2 regions of the Microbacterium invictum genome follow, and region 1 is predicted to be linked to the other one. Evidence: predicted binding sites of a transcription regulator. Region 1 holds the regulator's gene; the other holds the start of a gene.
The links. Region 1 encodes HrcA, which represses chaperone genes, less so after heat shock. Its sites were predicted from a motif close to TTNGCACTCGNNNNNNNCGAGTGCNAA; they were not measured.

Region 1 (15,077 bases):
GGGTCCGCGACTATCTCCGCGCGGAGGATGCCAGCCTGGAAGTGTCCGACATCCGGGCCGACGACTACGCGGCCGGAACCCTTCTCGCCCTGACGTCGCCATCCCTCTTCGGCGAGCCGCGCCTGGTCCGCGTCCTCGGGGTCGAGAAGTGCTCCGATGCGTTCCTCACCGAGGCCCTGTCCTATCTGTCCCACCCGCAGGACGGTGCGACCGTGCTCCTCCGGCACACCGGCGCGAGCGTCCGTGGCAAGAAGCTGCTCGATGCCATCCGGGCCGGGCAGGGTGGGGGTGTCGAGATCGCCTGCCCGGCGCTCAAACGCGAGTCCGATCGTTTCGACTTCGCCGCTGCGGAGTTCTCGCAGGCGCGGAAGAGAATCGCCCCCGGTGCTCTGCGCGCGCTGGTGTCGGCCTTCGCGGACGACCTCACGGAGCTGGCGGCCGCATGCCAGCAGCTCATCTCCGACGTCGCCGAGGACATCACCGAGCAGACCGTCGTGCGCTATTACGGCGGCCGAGTCGAGACCTCCGCCTTCACCGTCGCCGATACCGCGATCGCCGGTCGCTACGGCGAGGCCCTCATCGCCCTGCGGCATGCCCTCGCCTCGGGAGCCGATCCGGTGCCCCTCGTGGCGGCGATCGCCTCGAAGCTGCGCACGATGGCGCGGGTTGCCGGCCATCGCGAGCCGTCGGCGGCGCTGGCGGCCCGCCTGGGACTGAAGGACTGGCAGGTCGATCGCGCGCGACGGGACCTGTCGGGATGGACGGAGTCGACGCTCGGGATGGCGATCCAGGCGGCCGCTCGCGCGGATGCGGAGGTGAAGGGGGGGTCTCGGGACTCGGTGTTCGCCCTCGAACGCCTCGTCACGGTCATCGCCACCCGAGAGCCGTTCGCCGGCGCCTCCCGCTGATCACGGCGCCCGTACGCCCCTCAACAACGACGAACGGCCCGTCTCCGAGGAGACGAGCCGTTCGATGTGCCGGGGCGTCAGAGCGACGCGACCTGCTTCGCGATGGCCGACTTGCGGTTCGCGGCCTGGTTCTGGTGGATGACACCCTTGCTGACGGCCTTGTCGAGCTTCTTCGTCGCCTTGGCCAGCGCCTTCTCGGCGGCGGCCTTGTCGCCGGCGGCGACGGCCTCGCGCGCACGGCGGACCTCGGTCCGCAGCTCGCTCTTCACGGCCTTGTTGCGCTCGCGCGCCTTCTCGTTGGTCTTGTTGCGCTTGATCTGCGACTTGATGTTCGCCACGTGTCGACGTTCTTTCGTTCGGAGGTTGGATGAGATGCCCGGCGACAGGAGAGGGCCGTCGCGAGGCGGTCGTGAGGGCGAACCCACACGCAAGCCAAACAAGGAGTCTACCAGGTCAGGCGGGGGCTCCCCGGCCACTGCCCTCCCCGGCACTGTCTTCCCCGGCTCTGTCTTCTCCAGCACTGTCCTCTCCAGCACTGTCTTCTCGAGCACTCTCACGTTCGATCGTGGCGACGGCGAGACTCAGCACGGCGTTGAACACGCGGGGACGCATCGCGGTGACGAGATGACTTGTCCGCGGCACCACGATGAGCTCGGCGTGCGGAGCGATCCGGATGAAGAGCCGCTCGTTCACCCGCAGCTGGTCGTATTGTCCGTTCACGAACCACAGCGGCACCTCGATCCGAGCGAGGGCGGTCAGCAGGTCGAGCACGGAGAGGCTCCGCAGGGCGACGTCCTGTGCATCGAAGGCGTAGCCGCCGGCGCCGAAATCCGGGCGCGTCTCGGTCGGAAGAGTGCGGTCCAGCACGTAGTTCGTCAGCCACATACCGCGATCGGGGAGCGAGTCGAAGCGACGGGCGAGGAACCGGTAGGTCGCGAGCCCCATGCCCCGGGGAATCGCCGTGCACGAGGCGGCGACGAAACCGGCGACGGGAGGCGGATCCTCCTGCCCGACGTAGTCGATGCTGACGAGGCCCCCCATCGAGTGCGCGACGAGGAGGACGGGTCCGCGCGCCGCAGCCTCGCGGACGGCGTGATCGATGGTCTCGAAGGCCCCGTCCAGGGTGAACACTCCGTCTCGACGTGTTCCGTGTCCGGGGAGGTCGACCGCGGTCGCGGTCACTCCGCAGGACGTGAGGTACTCCGTCTGGGCGCGCCACATCGTGGCCGACGTGCGGATCCCGTGGACGAAGACGACCTGGACCCCCATGGAATCCACGATACGGTCGGGCGCCGACGGCGACGGCCCCCACCCCGAGGGATGAGGGCCGTCGCACCGTGGATGCGCCGTCAGCGGCTCACTGCTCGGTCGGCAGCGTCCGCCGCCGGAGGGCGAAGAACACCCCGCCGGCGACCAGGAGCAGTGCCCCGCCGAGGGCGATGCCGAGCGGCAGCTGGGCGCCGGTCACCGCGAGCGGATCGCCCGCCTGGCCCCCCGCACCGGGCTGGCCGGGCTGACCCGGCGTGCCAGGCTGACCCGGCTGACCCGGCGTACCCGGCTGACCCGGCACGGTCGGCACGTCCGTCACGAGGACGGCGCGGCCGAGCGGCGCCGGATCGACGGTCTCCAGGGCCTGGAAGTACGCCAGGGTGGCATCCAGGTCGATCTGGCCCGTGTCGGTCCGGTCGGTCCCCTCGGTGAACGTCGGGAACCCGTCTCCGCCATTGGCGAGGAAGGAGTTCGTGACGACCGTGAAGGTGTCGGTCGGCTCGATCGGCTCGCCCTGGTAGCTCATCGAGACGATGGTCCCCGACCGGGCGACCGTCTGACCCGCCGGCGGCTGGCCCTCGACGTACTCGTAGCTGAAGCCCTCCGACACACCGAGGTGCAGCTTCGGACGATCGCCCGTGGCCTTCCACTGCTGCGTGAGGATCTCCTCCAGCTGCGCACCGGTGAGGGTCACCGTGACCAGCGTGTTGGCGAAGGGCTGGACGTCGGCCGCCTCCTTGTAGGTGACGACGCCGTCCTCGCCGACCAGCAGATCGGCGCGCAGGCCGCCCGGGTTCATCAGCGCGATCTGCGCCGGGGTTCCGCCGAACGAGGGGTTCTCGCTGGTGGCCCAGAGGTAGACGTCGGCGACCCAGTTGCCCATCGACGACTCCACGCCGCGGTCGGCACCGGGAGGCGTACCACCACGCAGGATGTCACCGGTGATGGAGCCGATCGGGGCGGATCCGAGCTCGTCGGCGGTGGCCACATAGCCGGCGACCTGGGCGGCGATCTCCTCATCGGCGGGGAAGGCGTCCTTCAGCGGGAAGGTCGTCCCCTCGATGGAGATCAGCTCGTCGGCCTCGACGTCGTAGCTCAGCGAGAGCTGACCCATGGCCTTGCCGTACTCCGAGGCCTGAATGACCGGACGGGTGCGGTCGGTGCCGTCCACCGGAACCTCGCACGCGTACGTCTGATGCGTGTGAGCCGAAACGATGGCGTCGATGAGCGGCGAGGCGCCCGTCGCGAGGTCGCCGAACCCGGCCGCATCCGCAGCGAGCTGAGCGCAGTCGCCGGTCGCGGCACCCGAGTGGGTCAGCAGCACCATGACATCGGGATCGACGGTGTCGGCCAGTTCGTCGGCCACCCGGTTGGCGGCCTCGAGCTGGTCTCCGAACTCGATGTCGGCGATACCCAACGGGTCCACCATCGTCGCGGTGTCGGGGGTCACGGTGCCGATGAAGGCCACGCTCACCCCGTCGATCTCGCGCAGCGCGTACTCCGGGAGCACCGGGTCGGTGGTGCCGGCGGCGTAGACGTTGGCACCCAGACCGAAGTCCTGACCGGCCAGGCGCTCGGCCTCGGTGACGTTCTCGGGGTCGGTGTTGCCGCCGTAGCGCGGGAGCACGCGGTTCAGCAGGTCGTCGAAGCCCCGGTCGAACTCGTGGTTGCCGACGACCGAGAGGTCCAGCCCCGACGCCACGAGGGTGTCGATGGTCGGGTTGTCCTGCTGGATGAAAGAGGTGAAGGTCGAGGCGCCGATGTTGTCTCCGGCGGAGACGAACAGGGTGTTGGGGTTCTCGGCCTTCTTCGCCTCGACCGCACCCGCGATCACCGCAGCGCCCGCCTCGGCGCCGGAGGGGTTGGCCTCCAGGCGACCGTGGAAGTCGTTGATCGTGAGGATGTCGAGCTCGACGGGCGCAGCGGCCCCGGCGCTCAGTCCGACCTTGACCGGGTCGTGGTCGCTCGAGCGGTACGGGTCGTCGGCGTGGAACTCGGTGCCGTGGTACCCGAACCGCGAGTACTCCAGGGCGAGGGCCTCACCGGCGTTGATGTTCCAGACGTCGGCACCGGTCTGGCGGGCGGCCGCGGCGTCGTTGACGAGGATGTGGTCCAGCGAGCCCGAGAGCCCCTGGAACACGTAGCTGTACTCGTCGCCCTGCTCCGCGTCCGTATAGCCGGCCTCATAGAGGACCTGCATCGGGTCTTCCTGCCCGTAGGAGTTGAAGTCACCCGCGAGGATGACGGACTCGGTGTCGCCCTGGATCGCGCCGACCCAGTCGGCCAGCGCGGTCGCCTGGCGCACGCGCGACTCGTTCGACGCTCCCTGACCGTCGCCGGTGTCGGCGTCGCCCGGCCAGGGGCCGGCGGAGCCCTTGGACTTGAAGTGGTTCACGACGAAGAGGAACTCCTCGCCGCCGTCGACCGGCGCGAAGACCTGACCGATGGGCTCGCGCGCGTTCTGGAAGGCGCCATCCGCTCCCGACTCGTCGCCGAGCGCACGGGCGTCACCGACAGTGACCACCTCGGCGGGCTGGTAGATGATCGCGTTGGTGATCACGTCCAGTCCCGAGGCGTCGGGAAGCTCGTCCGAAGACGCGACGAAGTCCCAGCGATCGGTGCCGGCATCGGCGTTCAAGGCGTCGACGAGGCTCGACAGCGCCTCATCGGTCTCCTCGCCGAGGGCCGCAGAGTTCTCGATCTCCATGAGGCCGACGACCGAAGCGTCGAGGGCGTTGATCGCCGAGACGATCTTGGCCTGCTGACGCGCGAGATCGGCGTCATCCCACGCTCCGCGCTGGTCGCATCCGTCGCGCACGTTGTTCAGCTCCGAGCCGTCCGGGCTCTGGAACGCCGTGCACGAGGCGCTGTCGGTGCCGAGGGTCGTGAAGTAGTTCAGCACGTTGAAGGATGCGACGCTGACATCGCCACCGACCTCTTCGGGGGCGGCGGTGCGGACGTCTTCGAACTCCACCCCGTCACCCTCGCCCGATCCGTCACCGGTGAGGGGGGAGGTCGGGTTGAGCTTGAAGGCGTTGTTGCGATAGTCGACGATCACCGGCTCGGTGAAGGTGACCGAGGCCCCCACCACGACAGGCTCGGTGAGCGAAACGTAGGGCGGGGTCAGAGCGGCGTTGGCAGCCGAGAGGAAGTTCGTGCTCGCCCCGTCGTCGAGGACGACGCGACGCGCGGCGTTGTCGGCGGTCACGGCGGCGGCCTCGGGCGAACCGGGGAGCGCCACCTCGGTTGGCTGTACGAGCGGGCCGTCGCCGAAGGCGAGGGGAACCTCGCCGTACTGGTTCGTGCCGTAGGTGTCGGTGACGGTGAACGCACCCTCGGGCTGGATCAGCATCGACTCGAGCGCTTCGCGACCCGCGTCGTCGGCCGGCCATCCGGTGACGAGCGGCGTGACCCGGGCGCCGTCGGCGATGACCTCGACACTGCCGGTGCGGATGTCGACCTGGGTGAGGCCGTTGAACTCGGTGGCGAGCCCCGTGACGCGCACCGTCTGACCCTCGGCGACCTGACCGACCGTGGTCGGCGCATAGACGAAGACCGCATCGGACGCGGTGCCCGCAGCGGCGCCGGTGCCGGGCGTCTGGATGACGAAGCCTGCGAGGCCTCCGGTGGGGTAGTGCGCCGTGACGACGCCCTCGGTGACCACGGTCTGACCGTTCAGCGGCGTCGAGGCGCCGGTGCCCTGGATCTCGGCGATCGTGACCGTGCTCGGGCCCGTCGGCTCCGGGTCGGGTGTCGGCTCCGGGTCGGGAGTCGGCTCCGGGTCGACGGCGCCCGCCGCGCCCTCGGGTGTCGGCGTGCCCGCGGTGAAATCGGCGGAGTTGACCGCGGTGTGCGAGCTCCCCGCGTCACGCGAGACGCTCTGCGCGTTCGTCGTCGCGGGAGCCGGGCTCCCAGCGGAATCGCTGGGCGCGCCCCACCCGAGATAGTCCACGACCTGAGGAAGGACCGCCATGTTCGTGCTGCCCGAAAGCGCCTCAATGGAGTCGACGAGTGCGACCTTGCCGCGCTCGCCCGACATCGGGATGGTCCCCTCGACATCGGCGTCGAACCCGGGAAGGGCGGTGTTGTTGCCGGTCGCCTGGCCGACGAGCACCTTCCCGCCCGGCTGGATCGTCGTCCCCGTCAGCGGGGTGACCTGCCACGAAGAACCGCCGGCGGACGCGTACTGCACGCTCCACGACCCGAGGTCGACGGCGGTGTCTCCGGTGTTGACCAGCTCGACGAAGTCGCGGGAGAACGCCGCGCCGCCATTGCCGCCGCCGCCGTAGACCTCGTTGATGAGCACGGTGGCGTCGATGCTGACAGCCGCCTGCGCGGGCAGGGCGAGACCCACGCCGCTCAGGGCGAGGGCACCCGAGAGGAGACCGACGCCGAGCGTCCGCGCCCTCCGTCTCGGCTCGCGTGGTGGGGGGGATGGGACACCGGATGACACGGTCACAGACACTCTCCTGGTTTCGTATGCACAGCCGAACAGCGTCCCTGGGCACGACGAGACCATCGTCCGGGGGCACGCCGTTCGATCCTGGCCGATTTCGCGATCGCGTGGGTGACGCCTGTGGAAACTCCTGGTGACGCTCTGCGCGACGCCGCGGTCGGCGGCATCCGCTCCTGTCCCTCTGCGGCGCGGACGGCGGGCGGCGCGCCCGTAGAATCGAGGGAACATGTCCCCGCGCGCCCTTCAGCCCCTCGAGCCCAGTGCGACCCCGCCCGAGCTCATTCGCAACTTCTGCATCATCGCCCACATCGACCACGGCAAATCCACCCTGGCCGACCGCATGCTGCAGATCACCGGCGTCGTCTCCGATCGCGACATGCGCGCGCAGTACCTGGATCGGATGGACATCGAGCGGGAGCGCGGCATCACGATCAAGAGCCAGGCTGTGCGGATGCCGTGGGCCACCGATGCCGGGACCTTCGCCCTCAACATGATCGACACCCCCGGCCACGTCGACTTCACCTACGAGGTGAGCAGGTCGCTCGCGGCGTGCGAGGGCGCGATCCTCCTCGTCGACGCCGCACAGGGGATCGAAGCCCAGACCCTCGCCAACCTCTACCTGGCGCTGGAGAACGACCTCCACATCATCCCGGTGCTGAACAAGATCGACCTCCCGGCTGCCGACCCCGAGAAGTACGCCGCGGAGCTCGCCGGACTCATCGGCGGAGATCCCGAGGATGTGCTGCGGGTCAGTGGCAAGACCGGTGTCGGCGTCGAGGAGCTCCTGGACCGCATCGTCGAGCAGATCCCCGCGCCGCAGGGGAATGCCGACGCGCCGGCCCGCGCGATGATCTTCGACTCCGTCTACGACGCCTACCGCGGCGTGGTCACCTACGTCCGGATGATCGACGGCAAGCTGCAGCCCCGTGAGCGCATCCAGATGATGTCGACCCGGGCCACGCACGAGCTCCTCGAGATCGGGGTGTCCAGCCCCGAGCCGATCCAGACCCGCGGCCTCGGCGTCGGGGAGGTGGGGTATCTCATCACGGGTGTGAAGGACGTTCGGCAGTCCAAGGTCGGCGACACGATCACCGATCAGCGAAAGCCCGCCAGCGAGGCCCTTCCCGGCTACACCGACCCGAAGCCGATGGTGTTCTCGGGCATCTACCCGATCGACGGCAGCGACTACGCCGAGCTTCGCGAGGCCCTGGACAAACTGAAGCTCTCCGACGCCTCGCTGCAGTACGAACCCGAGACCTCCGTCGCCCTCGGCTTCGGTTTCCGCTGCGGGTTCCTCGGCCTGCTGCACCTCGAGATCATCACCGAGCGGCTCTCCCGCGAGTTCGGGCTGGACCTCATCACCACCGCGCCGTCCGTCACATACGAGGTGCACACCGACACTGGCGAGACGATCTCGGTCACGAACCCCAGCGAATACCCCGACGGCCGGGTCGCGGAGGTGTCCGAGCCCATCGTGAAGGTGGGCATCCTGCTGCCGAAGGACTACGTCGGCACCGTGATGGAGCTCTGCCAGTCCCGCCGCGGCTCGCTCCTCGGGATGGACTACCTCAGCGAGGACCGGGTGGAGCTGCGCTACAACATGCCCCTGGGCGAGATCGTGTTCGACTTCTTCGACCACCTCAAGAGCCGCACGCAGGGGTACGCGAGCCTTGACTACGAGCCCGCCGGCTCGCAGACCGCGGATCTGGTGAAGGTCGACATCCTGCTCCAGGGCGAGAAGGTGGATGCTTTCAGCTCGATCGTGCACCGCGAGAAGGCCTATGCCTACGGCACCATGATGACCGAGCGGCTGCGCAAGCTCATCCCGCGTCAGCAGTTCGAGGTGCCGATCCAGGCCGCCATCGGTGCGCGCATCATCGCGCGCGAGAACATCCGCGCGATCCGCAAGGACGTCCTGGCCAAGTGCTACGGCGGTGACATCACCCGCAAGCGCAAGCTGCTCGAGAAGCAGAAGGAGGGCAAGAAGCGCATGAAGATGGTGGGCCGCGTCGAGGTGCCGCAGGAGGCCTTCATCGCCGCGCTCTCGGGGGATGTCGAGGGGAAGCAGAAGTAGGCTGACAGCCATGCGCCGCGGAACCTTCAGGGACGACACGGTCGACTACGCCGCCGTCGGGGCCACCCAGGCCGCCGATCTCATGCACTTCCCGCCGGAGCGGAGCATCCCGGCGGAGGAATCGTGGCGGATCGGCAGTGGCGAGGAGCGTTTCCGCGCCGCCGGCGAGTCGCTGCTGTCGTGGAGCGCGCAGCGCGGAGCCGGCCTGGAGCTGACCGACGTCCGCCCCGCCGCCGGCCCCATGTACGCCGGCGTCAGCTTCGATGAGAACGGCGCACCCATCGCCCCGAGCAAGCTCGAGGTCGAGCAGCGCTACGACTCCGACGGCACCCCGTTCGTCACCGCCGGGGCGACCGTGCACCTCGGCGGGCGCATCGCCGGGATGCGCGCCGACGGGGAGCTCCGGGTGATCTTCGCCGTGGAGGAACCGCGCCGCATCGGCTTCGCCCTCGGCACCGTGCAGGGATCGGTCGTCAGCGGGGAGGAGTCCTTCATGCTGGACTGGCGCGACAACGACGAGGTCTGGTTCACGGTGCGCGCCTTCGACGCGCCGCAGGCGCTGGTCTACCGGCTCTTCCCGGCACTGACGCGGCGCCGGCGACGGGAGCTGTTCACGCGCTACCTGCGTGCCATCTCGCCGCTGTACGCCACCCCCGCCTGAGCGTGGGAGCCGCGCTTCCCCTCGCCGACCCGGCACCCGCCGACGGCGCGCTCCCCGCCGGGACGGTCATCGACCCCACGGTGCCGTTTGGCGCGTACCTCCACATCCCGTTCTGCCGTGTGCGATGCGGGTATTGCGACTTCAACACCTACACCGCCACCGAGTTGCGCGGTGCGCGCCAGGAGGACTACGCCGACACCCTGCTGCGGGAGGTGGCGCTCGCGCGGCGCGTGCTCTCCGAGACGGGCCCGCTGCGTCCGGTCGAGACGGTCTTCTTCGGCGGGGGCACCCCCACGCTCCTTCCCGCCGACGACCTCGTCCGCATGCTGGACGGCGTGCGCGCGGCCTTCCCGGGCGCTGCCGACCTCGAGGTCACCGTCGAGGCCAACCCCGATACCGTCGACGCCGGGGTCGCGCGGCGGCTCGCCGCAGCCGGAGTGACCCGCCTGTCCATCGGCATGCAGTCCGCCGTTCCGCACGTGCTGGCGACACTCGACCGCTCGCATCGCGCGGACGCCGTCGCCACGGCCGTCGCGGCTGCCCGCGAGGCGGGGTTGGGCGTGAGCCTCGACCTGATCTACGGAGCGCCGGGGGAGTCCCTTGCCGACTGGCGCGCATCGCTCGAGACCGCGCTCGCTCAGAACCCCGATCATCTCTCCGCCTACGCCCTCATCGTCGAGGACGGAACGGCGCTTGCCCGTCGCATCCGGCGAGGAGAACTCGCCCTCCCCGACGACGATCTGCAGGCGGAGATGTACGAACTCGCCGACGATCTGCTCACCTCGGCGGGACTGTCCTGGTACGAGGTGTCGAACTGGGCGCGGACCCCCGCCGACCGCTGCCGCCACAACGGCGCCTACTGGCGGGGGAGCGATTGGTGGGGATTCGGACCCGGGGCCCACGGTCACATCGCGGGCACGCGCTTCTGGAACGTCCGCCACCCGGCCGCATACGCCGGCCGACTCGCGGAGGGGCTGTCGCCCGCGGCGGGGCGCGAGGTGCTCTCACCGTCGTCCCGCGTCCTCGAGACGGTGCTCCTCCGCGTCCGCACCCGGGAGGGCCTCGCGGCATCCGCCCTGCCCCCCGGTGCAGATGACCTGCTGCCGGAGCTCGTCGCCGACGGTCTGATCGAGCCGTACACGCGGGACCGCGTGCGGCTCACCCGACGGGGTCGACTCCTGGCCGATCATGTCGTGCGCATCCTGACCGCCTGACATGCCGCGACCCGACCGTCCGGCATCGGGGGTGTTCCGATAGAATTGGCACTCGGATCCCGTGAGTGCCAGGGGAGCGTCGGATCGCCGGAGGGGGTGTCATGGTCAGCGAACGAGGGTTGCAGGTGCTGCGCGCCATCGTGCAGGACTACGTCGACACGCGCGAACCCGTCGGCAGCAAGGCGATCGTGGAACGTCACGCCTTCGGCGTCTCAGCCGCCACCATCCGCAACGACATGGCGCTCCTCGAGGACGAAGAGCTCATCGTGGCCCCGCACACGTCGTCGGGGCGCGTTCCCACCGACAAGGGATACCGCGTGTTCGTCGACCACCTCGCGCAGGTGCGACCGCTCAGCCCCGCGCAGCGGACGGCCATCTCCTCGTTCCTGGAGGGTCCGTCGGATCTCGACGAGGTGTTGACCCGCACGGTGCGCGCGCTGACGGTCCTCACCGGGCACGTGGCGATCGTGCAGTACCCGTCCTTCGCACGGGCCACCGTCTCGCACGTCGAACTCGTCCGACTCGACGCGCAGAAGGTGCTCGTCATCGTCGTCACCGACACCGGCCGGGTCTCGCAGCGACTCGCCTTCCCGGGGGTGGAGATCGACGAGGAGCGGATGCAGCGCATCCGCGGCCGCGTCTCCGACCTCGTCGTCGGGGTGCCGGTGCGGGAGGGCGTCGCCGGCGTGGCGCTGGCCGTGGCGGACGGCGAGACGGCGGGGGACCCCGACGGTCCTGCCCTGCAGGCGATCCTGCGGGTGATCGGGGAGGAACTGGACGACTTCCGCCAGGATCGACTCGTTCTGGCCGGGAGCGCGAACCTCGCCCGCAGCGAAGGCGACTTCCGTGGCAGCATCTACCCGCTGCTGGAAGCCATCGAGGAGCAGGTGACGCTGCTGAAGCTCATGAGCGAGATGGTCGCGGACGATCAGGGCCTGGCCGCGAGTATCGGCCGCGAGAACGAGCCCTTCGGTCTGAGCGAGGCCTCGGTCGTCGCGAGCGAGTACGACGCCACCGGGTCGCGTGCCCGCGTCGGCGTGCTCGGCCCCACCCGGATGGATTACCCGACGAACCTCGCGGCCGTGCGGGCCGTGGCGAGGTACCTCACTCGTCTCCTGGACGAAGACGACATCGCCCGCTGACGACAGCATTCCGCAGACCCCCCGCGCTCGGCGCGGCAGGAAGGTGAAAGTGGCTGACCACTACGAAGTACTCGGTGTGGCGCGTGACGCCAGTTCCGACGACATCAAGCGTGCCTACCGACGGCTGGCGCGAGAGCTGCACCCCGACGTCAACCCGGGGGAGGACGCCGCGGAACGGTTCAAGCTCGTCACGCATGCCTACGACGTGCTGAGCGACCCCGACCAGCGCGCCCGCTACGACATGGGCGGAGACAGCGCGTTCGGCGGGGCTCCCGGCGGATTCGGCGGGTTCAGCGACATCTTCGAGACGTTCTTCGGCGGTGGAGGAGGAGGGGCACGGGGTGCCCGACCGCGCTCGCGTCGGGAACGCGGCCAGGACGCGCTCGTCCGGATCACCCTCGACCTGAAGGACGTCGTCTTCGGTGTGCATCGCGACATCGAGGTCGACACCGCCGTGCTGTGCGAGACCTGCTCGGGGTCGTGCTGCCAGCCGGGCACGTCGCCGGTCACCTGCGACATCTGCCACGGAACGGGGCACGTCCAACGGCAGGTCCGCAGCCTCCTCGGCAACGTCGTCACGTCGCAGCCGTGCTCGGTGTGTCAGGGCTACGGGACGACGATCCCCTATCCCTGCGCCACCTGTCAGGGCCAGGGACGCGTCCGATCGCGCCGGACGGTGTCGATCGACGTTCCGGCCGGGGTCGAGAGCGGCCTGCGGCTGCAGCTGCCCGGGTCGGGTGAGGTGGGCCCCGCCGGCGGCCCGAACGGCGATCTCTACCTCGAGGTGAACATCGCACCCGACCCCGTGTTCTCCCGCGACGGCGACGATCTGCTCGCGACGCTGGAGGTCTCGATGCCGGACGCGATCCTCGGCACGCACACCACCATCGATTCGCTCGACGGTCCGGTCGATCTCGAACTGCGGGCCGGCGTGCAATCGGGTGACGTGCTGACCATCAAGGGGCGCGGGATCACGCCGCTGCGCGGTTCGCAGCGCGGGGATCTCCGGGTGGGTGTGCAGGTGGTGACGCCCACGCGGCTTGACCATCGCGAGCGCGCTCTGATCGAAGAGCTCGCCAAGCGCACCAAGCCCGCGCCGCCGCGGCTGTCGGAGTTCCACCAGGGCCTGTTCGCCAAGCTCCGGGACCGGTTCCGGAACGGCTGAGCGGTGGCGCTGCACTTTCTGACGGCGGAGGCCTCCTCCGCGGCCGTCGGCGACGTCGTGACCCTGACGGGAGCCGAGGCGAAGCACGCCGCGACGGTGCGCCGCGTCCGCGTCGGCGAGACGGTGACGGTCGGCGACGGCGCCGGGGTGTGGGTCGAGGGCGCCTGCGAGTCGGTGTCGCCGTCCGAGGTGGTGGTGCGGGTGGCGGAGCGTACCGAGATCCCCGCACCGGTTCCCCGCGTCATCCTCGTTCAGGCCTTAGCCAAGGGCGACCGCGACGAACTGGCCGTGCAGGCCGCCACCGAGCTCGGGGTGGACGAGATCATCCCCTGGCAGGCGGCGCGGAGCATTTCGCGCTGGGACGCGGCGAAGGCCACCAAGGGCCGCGAACGCTGGCAGACGATCGCGCGGGAGGCCGCCAAGCAGGCCCATCGCGCCTGGGTCCCCGTCGTCTCTGCGCCGATCACCACCGCCGCGATCACCTCCCGCGCCGGCAGTGACCTCGTCGTGGTCCTCGAGCCGACGGCCACCGAGCGGTTGAGCGCCCTCACCCCTGCCGGTCGGGACATCCTGGTCGTCGTCGGCCCCGAGGGAGGCATCGCCCCGGAGGAGCTCGCGAGCCTGGATGGGGCCGGGGCCACCCTGCGGAGGATGGGGGAATCGATCCTGCGCACCTCGACGGCGGGCCCTGCCGCCCTCGCGGTGATCAGCGGCGCCCTCGGTCGCTGGTGACGCCCCGTCGGTAGACTTCCCGTATGAGCGAACCGTCGGTCTTCAGCCGCATCCTCGCCGGCGACATCCCCGGAGAGATCCTCGTCGAGACCGAGAACGTCTTCGCGATCCGCGACATCGCCCCTCAGGCACCGCTGCACCTGCTGGTCATACCGAAGACCGAGCGCTATCGCGACGTCGGAGAGCTCGCTGCGGGCGACCCGGCCCTCCTGAGCGAGATGGTCGCGGTGGCGGGGTCCCTCGCCGCGGAACACGCCGACGGCGACTACCGCCTGGTCTTCAACACCGGCGCGAACGCCGGGCAGACCGTCTTCCACGTGCACGCGCACGTCCTCGCCGGGGGCCTGCAAGAGAAGGAGCTTCGTGCCTGACACCCCACCCGCCGTCGAGCGGATTCTCGCCGACGGCGTCGCCATGGTCCAGCTGCTCGGTCCCCAGGATCGCCTGCTGCGCATGGTCGAGAAGGAGCATCCCGAGGTCGACGTGCACGTGCGCGGCAACGAGATCACCCTCACCGGCGAGGCCGGCGCCGTCGCGGCCGCCCGCGTGCTCGTCGACGAGCTCGTGGAGATGACCCGCTCGGGGCAGAGCCTCGGTCCCGCCGACGTCGCCTCGGCCGACAGGATCCTGCGCAGCGACGGTGGACCCCGCCCGTCCGAGGTGCTGGGCGAACCGCTGCTGTCCACGCGGGGGCGCGTCATCCGCCCGAAGACGCTGGGTCAGAAGTCCTACGTCGACGCGATCGACGACCACACGATCGTGTTCGGAATCGGGCCGGCGGGCACCGGCAAGACCTACCTCGCCATGGCGAAGGCCGTGCAGGCGCTCCAGCGCAAGGAGGTCAACCGGATCATCCTCACCCGTCCCGCCGTCGAAGCGGGGGAACGGCTGGGCTTCCTCCCCGGCACTCTCACCGACAAGATCGACCCCTACCTGCGCCCGCTCTACGACGCCCTCAACGAGATGATGGACCCCGAGGTCGTGCCCAAGCTCATGGCAAGCGGCACCATCGAGGTGGCACCGCTGGCGTACATGCGCGGGCGGACGCTGAACGACTCGTTCGTCGTCCTCGACGAGGCTCAGAACACCACGCCGGAACAGATGAAGATGTTCCTGACCAGGCTCGGGTTCGGGACGAAGATGGTCGTCACCGGTGACATCACCCAGCTCGACCTCCCGCAGGGCACCTCGGGGCTCCGCCTGGTCACCCGCGTTCTCGATCGCATCGACGACATCCACTTCGCGTACCTCACGAGCGACGACGTCGTCCGCCACACCCTGGTCGGGCGCATCGTCGACGCGTACAGCGAATTCGACGAGCGGCGCCTCGCCGCACGCCGCGAGCGCGACGAGGCGACCGAGCTCGCCAATCGTGCAGAGCGCCGCGGAGCGACCCGCGCGACCGGCCCTCGCGACCGCCTGCCGAAACGGGGACGCCAGTGACGATCGAGATCAC
Region 2 (15,077 bases), 580 kb from region 1:
GAGTCCGTCGAAGGCCATGCGGGAGATGGTAGTTGGCGGGTGGGAGGCGAGGGTGGGATGCTGCGGGATGCGCCGTGATACCAGAAGCGCCCCTCCCGGAGGAGAGGCGCTTCTGTGTGTGCGGGCGGGCTAGGGTCTCGATACGCCGCCGGTGGCGGCTACTCGACCTTGATACGCCCGGGACTCAACGCCGCTGCGCGACATTGAGTCCCGTCGTATCAAAAGTCCATGCCACCCGTCGGGTCGGCGGGCGCCGCGGCAGCCTTCTCGGGCTTGTCGGCGACCACGGCCTCGGTGGTGAGGAACAGGCCGGCGATCGACGCGGCGTTCTGCAGCGCCGAGCGGGTGACCTTCGCGGGGTCGATGATGCCCTGAGCGAAGAGGTCGCCGTACTCACCGGTCGCGGCGTTCAGACCGTGACCGACGGGCAGCTCCGCCACCTTGTTGGCGACGACGCCGGGCTCGAGGCCGGCGTTGAGGGCGATCTGCTTCAGCGGAGCCTCGATGGCGACCTTGACGATGTTCGCGCCGGTAGCCTCGTCACCGACGAGGTCGAGGGTCTCGAAGGCGATCTTGCCGGCCTGGATCAGCGCGACGCCACCACCGGGGACGATGCCCTCTTCGACGGCAGCCTTCGCGTTGCGGACGGCGTCCTCGATGCGGTGCTTGCGCTCCTTCAGCTCGACCTCCGTGGCCGCACCCGCCTTGATGACGGCGACGCCGCCGGCGAGCTTGGCGAGACGCTCCTGGAGCTTCTCGCGGTCGTAGTCGCTGTCGGTGTTGTCGATCTCGCGGCGGATCTGGGTCACGCGACCCTCGATCTGCGCAGCGTCACCGGCACCCTCGACGATGGTCGTCTCGTCCTTGGTGATGATGACCTTGCGCGCACGGCCGAGCAGGTCGAGGGTGGCGTTCTCGAGCTTGAGACCGACCTCCTCGGTGATGACCTGGCCGCCGGTGAGGATCGCGATGTCCTGCAGCTGGGCCTTGCGACGGTCGCCGAAGCCGGGAGCCTTGACGGCAGCCGACTTGAAGATGCCGCGGATCTTGTTCAGCACCAGGGTCGCCAGGGCTTCGCCCTCGACGTCCTCGGCGATGATGACGAGCTCCTTGCCGTCCTGGATCACCTTGTCGACGACGGGCAGAAGGTCCTTGATGTTGGAGATCTTCTGGTTGGCGATCAGGATGTAGGGGTCTTCGAAGACCGCTTCCTGGCGCTCGGGGTCGGTGACGAAGTAGGGGTTGATGAAGCCCTTGTCGAAGCGCATACCCTCGGTGAGCTCGAGCTCGGTGCCGAACGTCTGCGACTCCTCGACGGTGACCACGCCCTCCTTGCCGACCTTGTCGATCGCCTCGGCGATCAGGTCGCCGATGGTGGAGTCTGCGGCCGAGATCGACGCGGTGGCGGCGATCTGCTCCTTCGACTCGACCTCCTTGGCGTCAGCCAGCAGCTGGTCGGTCACAGCCTTGACGGCCTTCTCGATGCCCTTCTTGAGCGAGATGGGGTCGGCACCGGCGGCGACGTTGCGCAGACCCTCGCGAACGAGAGCCTGGGCGAGGACGGTCGCCGTGGTCGTGCCGTCACCGGCGACGTCGTCGGTCTTCTTGGCGACCTCCTTGACCAGCTCGGCGCCGATCTTCTCGTAGGGGTCGTCCAGCTCGATCTCCTTGGCGATCGAGACACCGTCGTTGGTGATCGTGGGGGCGCCCCACTTCTTCTCCAGCACGACGTTGCGACCGCGGGGACCCAGGGTCACCTTGACGGCGTCGGCCAGAATGTTCAGGCCGCGCTCGAGGCCGCGACGGGCCTCCTCATCGAAAGCGATGATCTTTGCCATGTGTGTGTCGTCCCTCCCGGACGTTGGCTTTCGGACTTAGCACTCAACAATCACGAGTGCTAATCCATTCTGGCACTCGCCATGGGTGAGTGCAAGCCACGCGACACACGGCGTGTGGCGGGGTCCGAGTGGGACGCCGCCCTGCGGCATCCGCCTCTCAGACGACGCGGACCGATTCGGCCTGCGGCCCCTTCTGGCCCGAGCCGACGGTGAACTCGACAGTCTGACCCTCCTCGAGCACGCGGAAGCCGCTCATGTCGATGTTCGAGTAGTGGACGAAGACATCCTGACCGTCACCGGCGGTGATGAAACCGTAACCCTTCTCGGCGTTGAACCATTTGACGGTGCCCTGTGTCATTGCGAACTCTCCTGTACTGCGGCGGGACAGGGCCCATGCTAGGGATCGCAGCAGGCTCGGAAAGTGCTCTCACGCAACTGTTGACATGCTCGCTGTCAAACATTTACGCGGGCGAAACACACCGTCGCCCGTCAGGGCGCGGGCGACTCCTCGGCGGGCGCATCGGCGGTGCGGTCGAGGCCGATGACGACCGTGAGCTGCAGCGCCTGACTCTCGTCCTCGGGGGTGTTGGGGTCGTCGGCGAGCTGGTAGACGTCGGTCTGCTCGATGCGCGCGCCGCCGAGCACGAGCTCGGCGAGGCCCGCAGCGGCCGCCTGGTCGCCGGGGAAGGCGTAGTAGACGGTGGTCTCGGCGAAGTCCGTCGTCCCGGCACCGCTGGCCGAGACCGCATCGGCCGACCAACCGGCCGCGACGATCTCGTCCTTCACCTGAGTCGCGAGACCCTGCTCGGGAGTGGCGTTGAGCACCTGCACCGTGTAGGCCGTGTCGATGACGGGCTCCACAGTGGCCTCGGGCGTGGCGCTCGGCTCGGCGTCCGGCGCGAGCTGGATGCGACCCGAGGTCAGCAGCGTGCCGAAGATGCCCACGACGATGAGGACGATGGTGGCGAGGCTCGCCCACAGCAGAACCACCCAGGGGCGCATCCGGGGATTCTCGGCACGGTGTGCTCCGACCCGGCCCTCGTCCGCGGTGAGGTCATCGAAGCGATCCCGCGGAAAGGTCGTTTTCGGCACCACAAGATGCTACCGAAGCGGGCTGGGGCAACCTAAGCGACAGCTGGACGCATGCCCGGATGGCGCAGAGCGGTCCTCAGCGCCCGGTCGCCGCCGTGCGGATGACCCGCGCGCGCACGCGCGCGTCGCGAATGCGCCGCAGACGCTTGACGAGCATGGGGTCGTACTCCTGCGCCTCGGTAGTGTCGATGAGCCGTGTGAGCAGCTGGTAGTAGCGCCCCGGCGACATGCCGAGACGAAGGCGGATGGCCTCTTCCTTCGCGCTGCCGTGCCGGGTCCACAGCGCCTCGAAGTCGAGGATCAGCCGATCTCTCTCGCTCAGGGGTCTGTCGTTCAGGGGCACCCGCTCACGCTAACCCCGCACGTCGGCCCTGCCGGCGCGCCACTCCACGAAACCGCCCAGCGGGTCGACCTCGGCGCACGCGACTCCGTCGACCGCGAGCACGAACCCCGTCCATCGCCGCGGATCCAGGGGCGGATGCCACTGATCGGCCAATCCCGCGGGGGTGAGGGTGACCCACCGCGCCCCGACCCTGGCGCGGAGGGCATCGATCTCGGCCCGGAGGCGCCGCCGCCCGTCGCGCGGGATGTGCGGGAGGACCCCGGGGGTCGTGATCACGAGGGTCGCCCCCGCCGGAGCCTCGGCGGCGACGGCCGCCACGACACCCGGTTGGGCGGCGTCGCCCCGCCACGACCGCGGCGGATCCGCCGCCGCGATGTCGAGGGCCGCCGCGATCCGTTCGCGGCGCCCCGTCTCGCCCGGCCACACGAGAGCGGTCAAGAAGTCGCGATCGGCCGCGTCGGCGGCATCCAGGGGGGCGAGGTCAAGACCCGCCCGCCAGACGACCCGGGGCATTGTCAGGGTCTCGGCGACCTGGGCTGCGGCCGGGCCGCGTAGCGCGCTGCCCAGGACGACCGTCGACGGGCCGTCGACGGGGTCGAGCGCCGGTCCGGCCGCATAGCGGTAGGAGTACCGATCGGGGTAGAGGCACAGGCCCGCGCTCGCGCCGACCTCGAGCAGCGCCAGGGGTCCCGTGATCATGGCGAGCGCGGGGAGGAGGGCCGCGCAGCGGAGAGGCTCGTTCGTCTGCAGCGACCGGGCCTCGCACAGGTCGACCACGGCGTCGGCGTGCGCGTGCGTCCACGCGGCCCACGCCGGGTAGCCCTCCTCAGGAGCGCCGAGGAGGCGGGTGACGGCGAACACCAGCGGCGGCTGCCGGTGCGCGGCGGGGATCCGTGCCAGCACCCGCTGCATGGCGGGGTCGCCGGCGACGCCCGCCGACCACTCCTCGTAAAGCGCCGAGCGCCCGGGCGCCTCGCTGTCCGCGAACCTGCGGTACCGCGCGGCGACGTCGGCGGCGGCGTCGACTACGGCGGCGTCGGCGTCAGCGGCGGAGTCGGGCACTCCCCCATCGTGCCGCGATCGAGCCTCCCCGGCATCCCGAATGTGTCGCCGCGCGTACCCGGCGACACCCCTCGCGCGTCCCGGGGTCGCGGGTCTGCGGTTGAATGGACGAAGGAGGTTCCATGTCTTACACGGTGGACAAGTCCGACGAGCAGTGGCGGGCCGAGCTCAGCCCCGAGCAGTACGCGGTGCTGCGCGAGGCGGCGACCGAGCGCCCCTGGACCGGAGAGCTGCTCGACGAGGAACGCGCGGGTCTCTACACCTGCGCCGCCTGCGGCGCGGAGCTGTTCAAGAGCGGCACGAAGTTCGACTCGCACTGCGGGTGGCCGAGCTTCTACGAGTCGATCCGGCCCGAGGCGGTCGAGCTCATCGAGGACAACAGCCACGGGATGGTGCGTACCGAGGTGCGCTGCGCGGCGTGCGGCTCGCACCTCGGGCACGTCTTCCCCGACGGCTTCGGCACCCCGACGGGCGACCGCTACTGCATGAACTCGCTCGCCCTGGATTTCACACCCGAATCGTGAGCATCACCGTCACGAATACGGCTGTGTACGACGCCGTCGCCGGTCGGCGATCGTGGTCGCGGGTGACGACCGACGCGCCGACCCACGACGAGTTGGCGCGGCTCGTGGCCGCCGCCGGCCGCGTCGCCGACCATTCGTCGCTGCGGCCCTGGCGCCTCATCGAGCTCCGCGGCGACGATCGCGAGCGACTGGGCCGGGCGATCAACAAGGCCGAGGGCCACAAGGGCGCCTCGACGAAGCCCCAGCGAGCCCCGCTCCTCGTCGCCGTCGTCGCCAGCTACCGCAAGAGCGGCAAGGTGCCGCGATGGGAGCAGGAGGCCGTCGCCTCGGGCGTCGCGCACATGCTGAGCCTGCTGCTCGACGACGCGGGCTACGGCGTCATCTGGCGCACCGGGCACTACACCCGCAGCAAGGCCGTCGCGAGGGCCCACGGCCTGAAGAAGAACGAAGAGCTCCTCGGCTGGCTCTACGTCGGCGGCAAGCCGGCCGACGCGCGCCCGGGTCGACGCACTCCGATCGAGCCCGATCGCTTCCTCTCGCGGATGCCGGTGGGGAAGGCCGACCGAGGCTGAGGCGGTGGCGTCCGCGCCGGGGTGGAACGTTCACCCGCGGAGCATCCGGCGCCACGGCAGGCTCGCGACGATCACCGACGACAGCGCCAGCGTCACCATCGCGATGGCTTGGAGGGTGTCGGGAGTGCCGACGGCCGGCCAGAGGGCGTCGACGAGGACGGATGTCGCGAGCTGACCGACCACGGCGCCCAGGCCGAGCAGCAGCACGCCGGTGTATCCGACGATCGCCGCGGACAAAACGATGTAGACGACTCCGGCCGCACCTCCCAGATAGAGCAGCGGGTCAGACGGCAGGCGCGTCGGGAGTCCGGAGATCGCGACACTGACCCCGGACGCCACGGCCAGGATCGCCGTTCCGCCGATGAAGTTGACCAGCGTCGCCGTCAGGGGCGAACCGACCCGTACCCGCAGCCGGCCGTTGGTCGCCTGCTGCCAGGCGATGCCGGCCCCCGCGAGGAGCGGGAGGACGAGCATCCACAGCGGGACCGTGGCGAGCGTGTCACCGCCGAGCGCGAACGCGACGGCGCAGATCGCCAGCAGCGCCCCGACCAGCCGCGGCACGGTGACGGCGACCACCCCGGCCGGGCCGTACCCGGCACGGTCGAGGACGAGCCCCGACACGGTCTGTCCCGCCACCACACCCACCGTGAAGAGCGAGACGCCGATGATGCCGACGGCGAGCCCCTGGGTCGCGGTGGTGAGGGCGCCGGCGGCGCCGCCGAGGAGCATCCATCCCGGGATGGCGCGCTCACGCAGGCCCTCGACGAGGCGCCGGTACCCGCGGCGACCCTCGGGGAGGAGAAGACTGAGGACGATGAGGAGGACGAGCCCCGACGCGAAGGAGATGAAGGCGGCGACCATCCCGTCGCCGATGCTCGCGCCGAGCTGACCGTTGGCCCGCGCCTGGAGCGCCGTCAGCACTCCCACGAGGACGGCGCCGCCCACGGCGAGGACCAGCGGAAGGCGCGGCGGCGGCATCCCTCCATCATGCAGTCACCGGCATGGCCGCTCGGGCGCAGGACAGGAGGGATGCGCCGACGTACGCTGGAGTGTGCCCCTCACCCGTCGAACCCGGACGCTCCTCAGCTGGCTGCCCGCGGCGCTGCTGGTCGTCATCATCGGAGCGATCGTCGTCGGGACCTTCACGTTGCAGGCGTCGTGGTGGGCGGAGGACGACCCCGAGGCCTCGGCGGATCAGAAGGCCTCCGACGGCGGCAGCATGCTGACCGACGCAGGGTTCGACTACGTCAACGTCGAGGGCGTCCTGCGGGTGCGGGTGGGCGAGGGCGCTCTTCCGGCGTCCGATCTCGGGCTGCGGGCGAACGAGACGAAGGACGCGGAGTTCCGCCGGCCGGTGCAGGCGCTCATCGCCGCCGGCGACGACGTGCACGTCATCGACAACGTCATCACCGCCACCGCTGTGGCCTCGTCAGACCGCCTCGCGGAGGTGACGGTCGGGATCGACGGCGCGGGGTCGTGGCGTGGCGCGATCGAGGGACTGCGCGCGCGGGCGGCGGAGTTCGGCTGGGACGCCGCGCAGTTCGAGGGGCTGGACGAGCGCCTGCTGGAGTTCAACTCGACCGGGTCGGGCGAGGTCTTCGAGGTGCAGATCGGTCCGGGGCAGGATGCGGACACCACGGTCACAGCGACCGTGACCTTCTCGCGCGAGGGCGGCGCCACCACGGTGGCGCTGAGTTTCGCGCCGCCGGCGTAGCATCCGCCCGTCCTCTCGGCCGCGACCCGTCACAAATTGCGGCCCGGAAGGGCTCGAGGCCGCGTCCATCGACGGATCGCGCATGGTCGGACGCGGGCCGCCGGAGGAGCGCGGCGCGGGCGCCGCGAAGGGAGCGCGCGCGGCGGGGGCGCCGCGGAGGGAGCGCCCGCGGCGGGGGCGCGACCCGTCACAAAACGCTGTCCGGATCAGCTCGAGGCCGCATCGATTGACGGATCGCGGCGCGGAGCGGGTGGTGCCGGCTACAGGACTTGAACCTGCAACCCCCTAATTACAAGTTAGGTGCGCTACCAATTGCGCCAAGCCGGCAGGGATCCCATCCTACCGACCGGCGCACGGGTCACGGAGTCGCGGCGGGCGACGGCGTCTCGGTCGACGCGGGCGTCTCGGTCGGACTCGGCGACGCTTCCTGGTAGTACGCGTCGCTGCCGATCGTCAGCACGAACTGCGAGAACTCCTGCGGGTCGTCGAGCGCACCGACGTACGGCACACCGTTCACGAGCACCATCGGGGTGCCGGTCAGGGTCACGCCGTCGGTCTCGGGAATGCCGTTGAGGGCGCGCTCGGTCGCATCCCGCGCCCACGAGAGGAAGGACTCCTCCTCGATGCACGAGCGCACCAGCTTGGGCGACTCGGCACCGGCGGCCTGCGCCAGATCGGCGAGCTCGCTGTCGGTGAAGCCGTCGGTGTCCACCTCGGGCTGCTCGCGCAGCAGGGCGTCGTTGAAGGCGAAGAACTCCTCGGGCGAATGCGTCGCGACGCACGCGGCCGCCGCGGCCGCGCGCAGCGAGTACTTCGTGCCGTTCGATTTGGCCGTGAGCATCGCCACGGGGTGGTAGGTCAATTCCACGGCGGCCTGCGACACCCAGGTCTTCAGCTGCTGCACGTTGGCGAGCTGGAACTCCCGCGAGCCCGTCGACAGGTAGTCCACATAGACGCGGATGTCGACGACCGGCGCCTCGGTGGGCGTGGGCGTCGGCGAGGGAGTGGCCTCGGGCGTCGCCCCCAGGGTGGCGCTCGCGGCCGCGTCATCCGCTGCCGAGGCCACGTCGGCGGCGGCCACGCCGGTGACCGAGGTCACGGCGAAGCCGTCATCGGTGACGTTCTGCGGACGCAGCTCCGGACGCGACATCGCCGACCCGACCGCCCACGTCACCATGACCGCCGCGACCGTCACGACGCCCACGGCCAGCAGCGTGAGGCTGCCGCGACGCAGCCAGCGCAGCCGCGACTGGCGGGCCTGCACCTGCTGGGCCTTCTCGCGGACCGCGTTCCGGCGTTCACGAGGGGCCGGAACGTTCGGTGACTGGTCGTGGGACATGAAACCTCTCGGACGATGGGGGCTGCCGATGGGCAACGAAGCGGGGCGCGGGCGAGGCGGGCCGGGTTCGATGCTAATCAGGCAGGCTGGGAAAAGCCCAGACGATGCCGGCCCTTCGCGCTCTCCCGCGCCCCCGGGCGTAGGCGCTCGCGCCCACGCGTGACATACTGTGGGCAGGCGCCCGATGGTGGGCGTCTGCGGTCATACCGCTCCATTCACAACGGATCGTCCGGCACGTACCTGCCGGTGAAGGAGAAGAACACATGGCGTCCGTCACTTTCGACAACGCAACCCGTCTGTACCCGGGCGGCACTCGCCCGGCCGTCGACAAGCTCAACCTCGAGGTGGGCGACGGCGAATTCCTGGTCCTCGTCGGACCCTCCGGCTGTGGCAAGTCCACGTCGCTGCGCATGCTCGCGGGCCTGGAAGAGGTCAACTCCGGCCGCATCCTCATCGGCGACCGCGACGTCACCGATGTCCCGCCGAAGGACCGCGACATCGCGATGGTCTTCCAGAACTACGCGCTGTACCCGCACATGACCGTCGCCGAGAACATGGGCTTCGCGCTGAAGATCGCGGGCGTCGGCAAGGAAGAGCGCGCGCAGCGCGTGCTCGAGGCCGCGAAGCTGCTCGACCTCGAGCAGTACCTCACCCGCAAGCCGAAGGCCCTCTCGGGTGGTCAGCGTCAGCGCGTCGCCATGGGCCGCGCCATCGTCCGCCAGCCCCAGGTGTTCCTCATGGACGAGCCGCTGTCGAACCTCGACGCGAAGCTGCGCGTGCAGACCCGCACGCAGATCGCGTCGCTGCAGCGTCGCCTGGGTGTCACCACCGTCTACGTCACCCACGACCAGACCGAGGCCCTCACCATGGGCGACCGCATCGCGGTGCTCAAGGACGGCCTCCTCCAGCAGGTCGGCACCCCGCGCGACCTGTACGAGCGCCCGAACAACGTCTTCGTGGCCGGCTTCATCGGCTCGCCCGCGATGAACCTGTTCCCGTCCTCCCTCGCCGAGGGTGGCGTGCACTTCGGTTCGGAGATCGTGCCGCTCGACCGCGACACCGTCGGCCGCGCCCACGGCTCTGAGGTCACCGTCGGGGTCCGCCCCGAGGACATCGTGGTCGGACCCGCCGACGGCAAGGGCCTGTCGGTCACCGTCGACCTGGTCGAAGAGCTCGGCGCGGACGGCTACCTGTACGGCCACACCGACATCAACGGCAAGCGCACCGACATCGTCGCGCGCGTCGACGGCCGCCGCCACCCGATGGCCGGCGACACGGTCACCCTCGCCGCGACCGCGGGCCACGTGCACGCGTTCGACATGGAGACCGGCGAGCGCCTGAACGACGCCCCGGTGGTCTCGAACTCCTGACACACCTCGACGCGGCGCGGGCGGGTTCTCTGAGCCCCCCGCGCCGCGTCATGTCCCCGGAGGAAAGATGGTCGATTCCCTGAGCATCACCGCCAGCGCGGTGGATCCGGGGCTGCTGACACTTCCGTGGTCGACGCCGCTGGCGGACTGGCCGTCGAACCACATCGTCTTCCTGCCCAAGGGCATCTCACGGCACCTGGTGCGATTCGCCACCCTCTCGGGCCGGGTGGTCGCGATCAAAGAGACCACCGAAGAGATGGCGCGCCGCGAGTACGACATGCTCGGCAATCTGCAGCGGCTCGACGCCCCGTGCGTCGAGCGCGTCGCGGTGATCGCCGGGAGGACGGATGCCGCGGGCGAGCCGCTCCCCGCGGCCCTGGTCACCTCGCATCTGCGCTTCTCGCTCCCCTACCGCGCCCTGTTCACCCAGGTGCTGCGGCCCGACACCGCCACCCGGCTGGTCGACGCCCTCGCGCTCCTTCTCGTGCGGCTGCACAACGTCGGCTTCTTCTGGGGCGACGTGTCTCTCTCGAACACCCTCTTCCGCCGCGACGCCGGCGCCTTCGCCGCCTACCTCGTCGACGCCGAGACCGGAGAACTGCACGAGAGCGGTCTGACAGCGGGGCAGCGTGCGCACGACCTCGACGTCGCGCGGACGAACATCGCCGGCGAGATCATGGATCTCGAAGCGGGCGGCCGGCTCGAGGGCGGTGTGGACGCCATCGCGATCGCCGACGGCATCATGGAGTCGTATCACTCGCTGTGGGGCGCCCTGACCGACACCGAGACGTTCCGCTCTGACGAGATCTGGCACATCACCGAGCGGGTGCACCGGCTCAACGACCTCGGCTTCGACATCGGCGAGATGTCGATCGACACCACGCGCGACGGCACCCGCGTCTCGATCCAGCCGAAGGTCGTCGACGCGGGCCACCACCAGCGCCGACTTCTGCGCCTCACGGGGCTCGACGTCGAGGAGAATCAGGCGCGCCGACTCCTCAACGACCTCGACGAGTACCGCGCCCGCGTCTCGCGGCTCGGATCCGACGAGGAGATGGTCGCCCACGAATGGCTGACGCGGGTGTTCGAACCGGTGGTCAAGGCCGTTCCGTTCGAGTACCGGGCCAAGCTCGAACCCGCCGAGGTCTTCCACCAGGTGCTGGAGCACCGGTGGTACATGTCGCAGGAGCGGGGCCGTTCGGTACCGCTCGCCGAAGTCCTCACGAGTTACATCGACGACGTCCTCCAGCACCGGCGCGACGAGGCGACCGTGATGGGACCCCCCACCGAGACGACGGGTATCCCCGTGATCACCGGCGAGCTCGCCCTGTCTGGCGGCGAGGAGGACGAGGTCGACTGGCGAGACCTCGTGTGAGATCTGCCGTCAGTATCCGACGGTGAAACGCTCCCGGTGGTGCGTGGGCTGCTCGATCTCGTCGACGACGGCCACGCCGAGATCGGGACCGGAGATGAAGGACTCCCCGTCGGCGTCGGTCACGAGAACCTCCCCGCCGTCGCGGTAGCTCCCTGTCCGCTCTCCGGGGTTCCAGGCTCCGAACCCGCCCGCGGGGTGGACGTAGAACCAGTCGTGGCCGACCGCGTCTGCCTGCAGGTCTTCGAGCACGCCGATCGCCTCGAGCGCCTCGGGCTTGAACTCCTCGGTGAACCCGGGGGTGTCGACGACACGGGGCCCGTCGGGCGACACAAGGCTCCCGCCGGCGCCGCCGATCACCCCGATGCGCACGGTCTCCGGCAGCTCCTTCACCAGCTCTGCCACCGCCGGACGTACCTTGCCCGCCATGTCATCCCGGGCGGGAACGCTGATGACGACGACATCGACGCCCTGCAGCTCCGCGACGAGCCCGGGCACGTCGAGGATCGTCCCCTCGACGTAGGTCACATGCTCGAGGCGCTCGCTCGGCACGGTGCGGGCCACCGAGACCACGGTGTGGCCCCGCGAGGCGGCCTCTTGAGCGATGTGTCCTCCGGCGTAGCCGGTTCCTCCGATGACGGCGATGCGAGCCATGGTGCGATCCTTCCGTTGTCCTCGTCTCATTCAAGCGGACGTTCGCGCGGACCCGCGCCGTCACACGAGGATGCTGAGCGGATTCTCCATCCTCGCCGTGAAAGCTGCCAGCCACCGCGCGGCCAGTGCGCCGTCGATCACCCGGTGATCGGCGGACAGCGTCACGGTCATGACCGTCCCGACCGCGAGCTCCCCGTCGACCACCACCGGGGAGGGACGCGCCGCCCCGACGGCGAGGATGCCCGCGTGCGGCGGATTGATGATGGCGGCGAACTCCTCGGTGCCGAACATCCCGAGATTCGAGACCGAGAAGCTCCCGCCCTCGAGCTCCCCCTGTTTCAGACGTCCCGCGCGCGCCCGTTCCACGCGATCGGCGATCGCAGCGCTCACCTCGCCGAGCGACATCCGATCCACCCCGCGGACGACGGGGGTGACCAAACCCCCGGGGACGGAGACCGCCACCGCGATGTCGGCGTGCGAGAAGCGGTGCATCGCCTGGTCGGTCCAGATCGCATTCGCCTCGGGCACCTCCCGAAGGGCGGCCGCGACCGCCTTGACCACGAAATCGTTCACCGAGATCCGGTTCGTCCGCCCCTCGTTGATCCGGGCACGAAGCGCCAGCAGCTCGTCGACACGGATGCGGGACCGCAGGAAGAAGTGCGGCACCGTCGAGGTGCTCTCGGTCAGCCGCCGCGCGATCGCGCGGCGCATCCCCGTGTGGGGGATCACCTCGACGTCGGCCGCGGGGGCTTCCTCCGTGCGGGCCGCGGCGGGGGGAACCGCGGGGGCGGGCACGGCAGGAGCGGCCGGCGTCGAGGGTGGCTCGGCGGCGAGGGCGGTGTGCGCCTCGAGGTCGCGACGGACGATCCGTCCGTTCGGGCCGGTGCCGACCAGCCCCGACAGGTCGAGGCCGCGCTCGGCGGCCAGACGTCGGACGAGCGGCGAGGCGAAGAGCCGGCGCGCCGGCCCGGGAGGAGGTGCAGGCTCGGTGTCCGGCGCGGCCTCGACCTCCGTCACCGGCGAGGGCGGTGCGAGGGTCCCGTCCTCGGAGGATTCCGTGCCCATGCCCGCGCCCGTCGTCGCGGGGGTCTGCGCGGGCGGGGCATCCGTCGCGCTCTCGTCCACGTCGGAGAGCTCCTCCCCCGCGGCGGCGAGCACAGCGATGGGCGATCCGACCTCGGCCGACCCGCCTTCGTCCACGAGGATGCGGGCGAGGACACCGGCTTCCTCGGCCTCGTACTCGACGACGGCCTTCTCGGTCTCGATCTCGACGATCGGCTGTCCGGCCGAGACCTCGTCACCGACGGAGACCAGCCAGCTCTGGATCGCGGCCTCGGTCGCCCCGGCGGCGAGCGCCGGCATCCTCACCACGGCGGCCATCAGCGGCCTCCCCACTCGGCCCGCACGCGTTCGAGGCCGCGCGCGACCTCCTCCGTGCGGGCGATGGCGGCGCGTTCGAGCACCTTGGAGATACTCGGGCTCGCCTCTCCCCCGGTCACGCGCTGCACCGGCTGATCGAGCCAGTCGAAGAAGCGACGCTGGATCTCATCGGACAGCCACGCACCGTACGACGGCCCCTGCGATCCCTGCTCCACGATGAGGACGTTGTTGGTCTTGCGGATACTCTCGCCCACGGTGTCCCAGTCCAGCGACGCACGGTCGAGCCAGCGCAGGTCGATCACCTCGGCATCGATCCCGGTCTCGGCCGCCGCCTCGAGACTGTGGGCGACCATCGACAGGTAGGTCAGCACCGTCACCTCGTCGCCCGCGCGGCGGATCGCGGCGCTGCGCGGCGGAATGATGTAGTCGAGGTCGCCGTCGGGAACGCGATCGGCCGTGCCGTAGAGGTCGACGTGCTCGATGACGAGCACGGGGTCTTCCAGCGCGAGGGCGGCGTTCATGAGTCCGACGTAGTCGGCGGCGGTGGAGGCGGCGACGATCCGCCAGCCGACGCTCGTGGCGAAGATGCCCGCCGGATCCATGAGGTGCTGCGAGCCGTACCCCGAGCCCATCGCGACCTTCGTGCGCAGCACCAGGGGAACGCGGTTGTTGTCGCCGAACATGTGACGGGCCTTGCCGACCTGGTTGAACACCTGGTCCGCGGCGACCCACATGAAGTCGGGGTACATGAACTCCACGACCGGGCGGAAGCGTCCGTCGAGGGCGATCCCGCCCGCAAGGCCGAAGAAGCCGTTCTCGCTGATGGGCGTGCCGATGACGCGGTCGGGCCCGAAGGCCTTGGCCAGCCCCTTCGTGGCGCCGTTGGTCCCTCCGTTCAGGCGGTGGACGTCTTCGCCGAGCACGATGATGCGGGAGTCCTCCGACATCCGCCGGTTCATCGTCTCGGCGACCGCGTCGACGAACTTCACCTCGCGCCACCCTCCGGCGTGCGCGGCGGGGTCGGCGGCCACGAGCCGTTCCAGCTCGCTCTCGTCGCCCCGGATGCCCCGGTCGACACCCGCCGGGTCCGGCCAGAGGGAGGGGCGGATGCGAGAGCGGCCGGCGTTCTCGGGATCACCCTCGGTCAGCGCCGACACCGCGTCGGCCATGGCGGCGACGGCCTGTTCGCGCACCGCCCGGATCTCGTCCGGGGAGGCGACCCCGAGGGCGGAGAGCTCGCGCGCGGCCTTCTCCAGCGGGTCGCGCGCCTTCCACTCCGCCTCCTCCTGCTTGGTGCGGTAGCCGAAGGCGCTCCCCGGGTAGGGTCCGTTCTGGTGGAAGAAGCGATAGACCTCCGCCTCGATCACGGCGGGGCCCTCCCCCGCGCGCATCCGCTCGAGGGCTTCCTGGGTGGCGAGGTGCACGGCCAGCGGATCCATCCCGTCCACGCGCCACGCAGGGATGCTGAACCCCTGCGCGCGGATCGAGAACCGCGGATCGGCCGAGGCTTCGCCGGCGTGGGTCGACACGGCGTAGAGGTTGTTCTCGATGAAGTACATCACCGGCAGCTGCCAGGTGGCGGCCAGGTTCATCGACTCCAGGACCGAGCCGATCTGACTCGCCCCGTCGCCGAAGTAATTGATGCTGATATCGGTGGTGCCGGCGTGCTTCTGCGCCCACGCGTTACCGGTCGCGAGCGGCGCTCCGCCGCCCACGATGGCGTTGGTGCCGAGCGCCCCGGCCTCCAGCCACTGCAGGTGCATCGATCCGCCGCGTCCGCCGGAGAAGCCCTCGGCGAGGCCGAGGATCTCGGCGAG

Region 2: a site for HrcA is predicted at 1,875-1,901, ahead of groL (chaperonin GroEL). Genes of this name have one in related genera too.

The regions. Positions count from the first base shown of each region.
Region 1 covers NZ_CP139779.1:1,864,307-1,879,383, forward strand. The annotation lists gene holA (DNA polymerase III subunit delta) at 1-908, shown strand, start outside; gene rpsT (30S ribosomal protein S20) at 986-1,246, opposite strand; gene T9R20_RS09050 (alpha/beta hydrolase) at 1,362-2,177, opposite strand; gene T9R20_RS09055 (ExeM/NucH family extracellular endonuclease) at 2,266-6,531, opposite strand; gene lepA (translation elongation factor 4) at 6,860-8,707, shown strand; gene T9R20_RS09065 (DUF1990 family protein) at 8,718-9,368, shown strand; gene hemW (radical SAM family heme chaperone HemW) at 9,371-10,582, shown strand; gene hrcA (heat-inducible transcriptional repressor HrcA) at 10,684-11,724, shown strand; gene dnaJ (molecular chaperone DnaJ) at 11,774-12,889, shown strand; gene T9R20_RS09085 (16S rRNA (uracil(1498)-N(3))-methyltransferase) at 12,893-13,621, shown strand; gene T9R20_RS09090 (HIT domain-containing protein) at 13,645-13,992, shown strand; gene T9R20_RS09095 (PhoH family protein) at 14,036-15,064, shown strand; gene ybeY (rRNA maturation RNase YbeY) at 15,061-15,077, shown strand, end outside.
Region 2 covers NZ_CP139779.1:1,286,715-1,301,791, reverse strand. The annotation lists gene T9R20_RS06285 (DUF2461 domain-containing protein) at 1-18, opposite strand, end outside; gene groL (chaperonin GroEL) at 219-1,838, opposite strand; gene T9R20_RS06275 (cold-shock protein) at 1,996-2,196, opposite strand; gene T9R20_RS06270 (LytR C-terminal domain-containing protein) at 2,328-2,930, opposite strand; gene T9R20_RS06265 (DUF3263 domain-containing protein) at 3,007-3,273, opposite strand; gene T9R20_RS06260 (DUF2332 family protein) at 3,283-4,335, opposite strand; gene msrB (peptide-methionine (R)-S-oxide reductase MsrB) at 4,458-4,859, shown strand; gene T9R20_RS06250 (nitroreductase family protein) at 4,856-5,431, shown strand; gene T9R20_RS06245 (DMT family transporter) at 5,462-6,409, opposite strand; gene T9R20_RS06240 (hypothetical protein) at 6,483-7,145, shown strand; tRNA gene T9R20_RS06235 (tRNA-Thr) at 7,397-7,472, opposite strand; gene T9R20_RS06230 (DsbA family protein) at 7,504-8,484, opposite strand; gene T9R20_RS06225 (sn-glycerol-3-phosphate ABC transporter ATP-binding protein UgpC) at 8,748-9,854, shown strand; gene T9R20_RS06220 (DUF4032 domain-containing protein) at 9,922-11,229, shown strand; gene T9R20_RS06215 (NAD(P)-dependent oxidoreductase) at 11,239-11,880, opposite strand; gene T9R20_RS06210 (dihydrolipoamide acetyltransferase family protein) at 11,941-13,260, opposite strand; gene T9R20_RS06205 (alpha-ketoacid dehydrogenase subunit alpha/beta) at 13,260-15,077, opposite strand, start outside.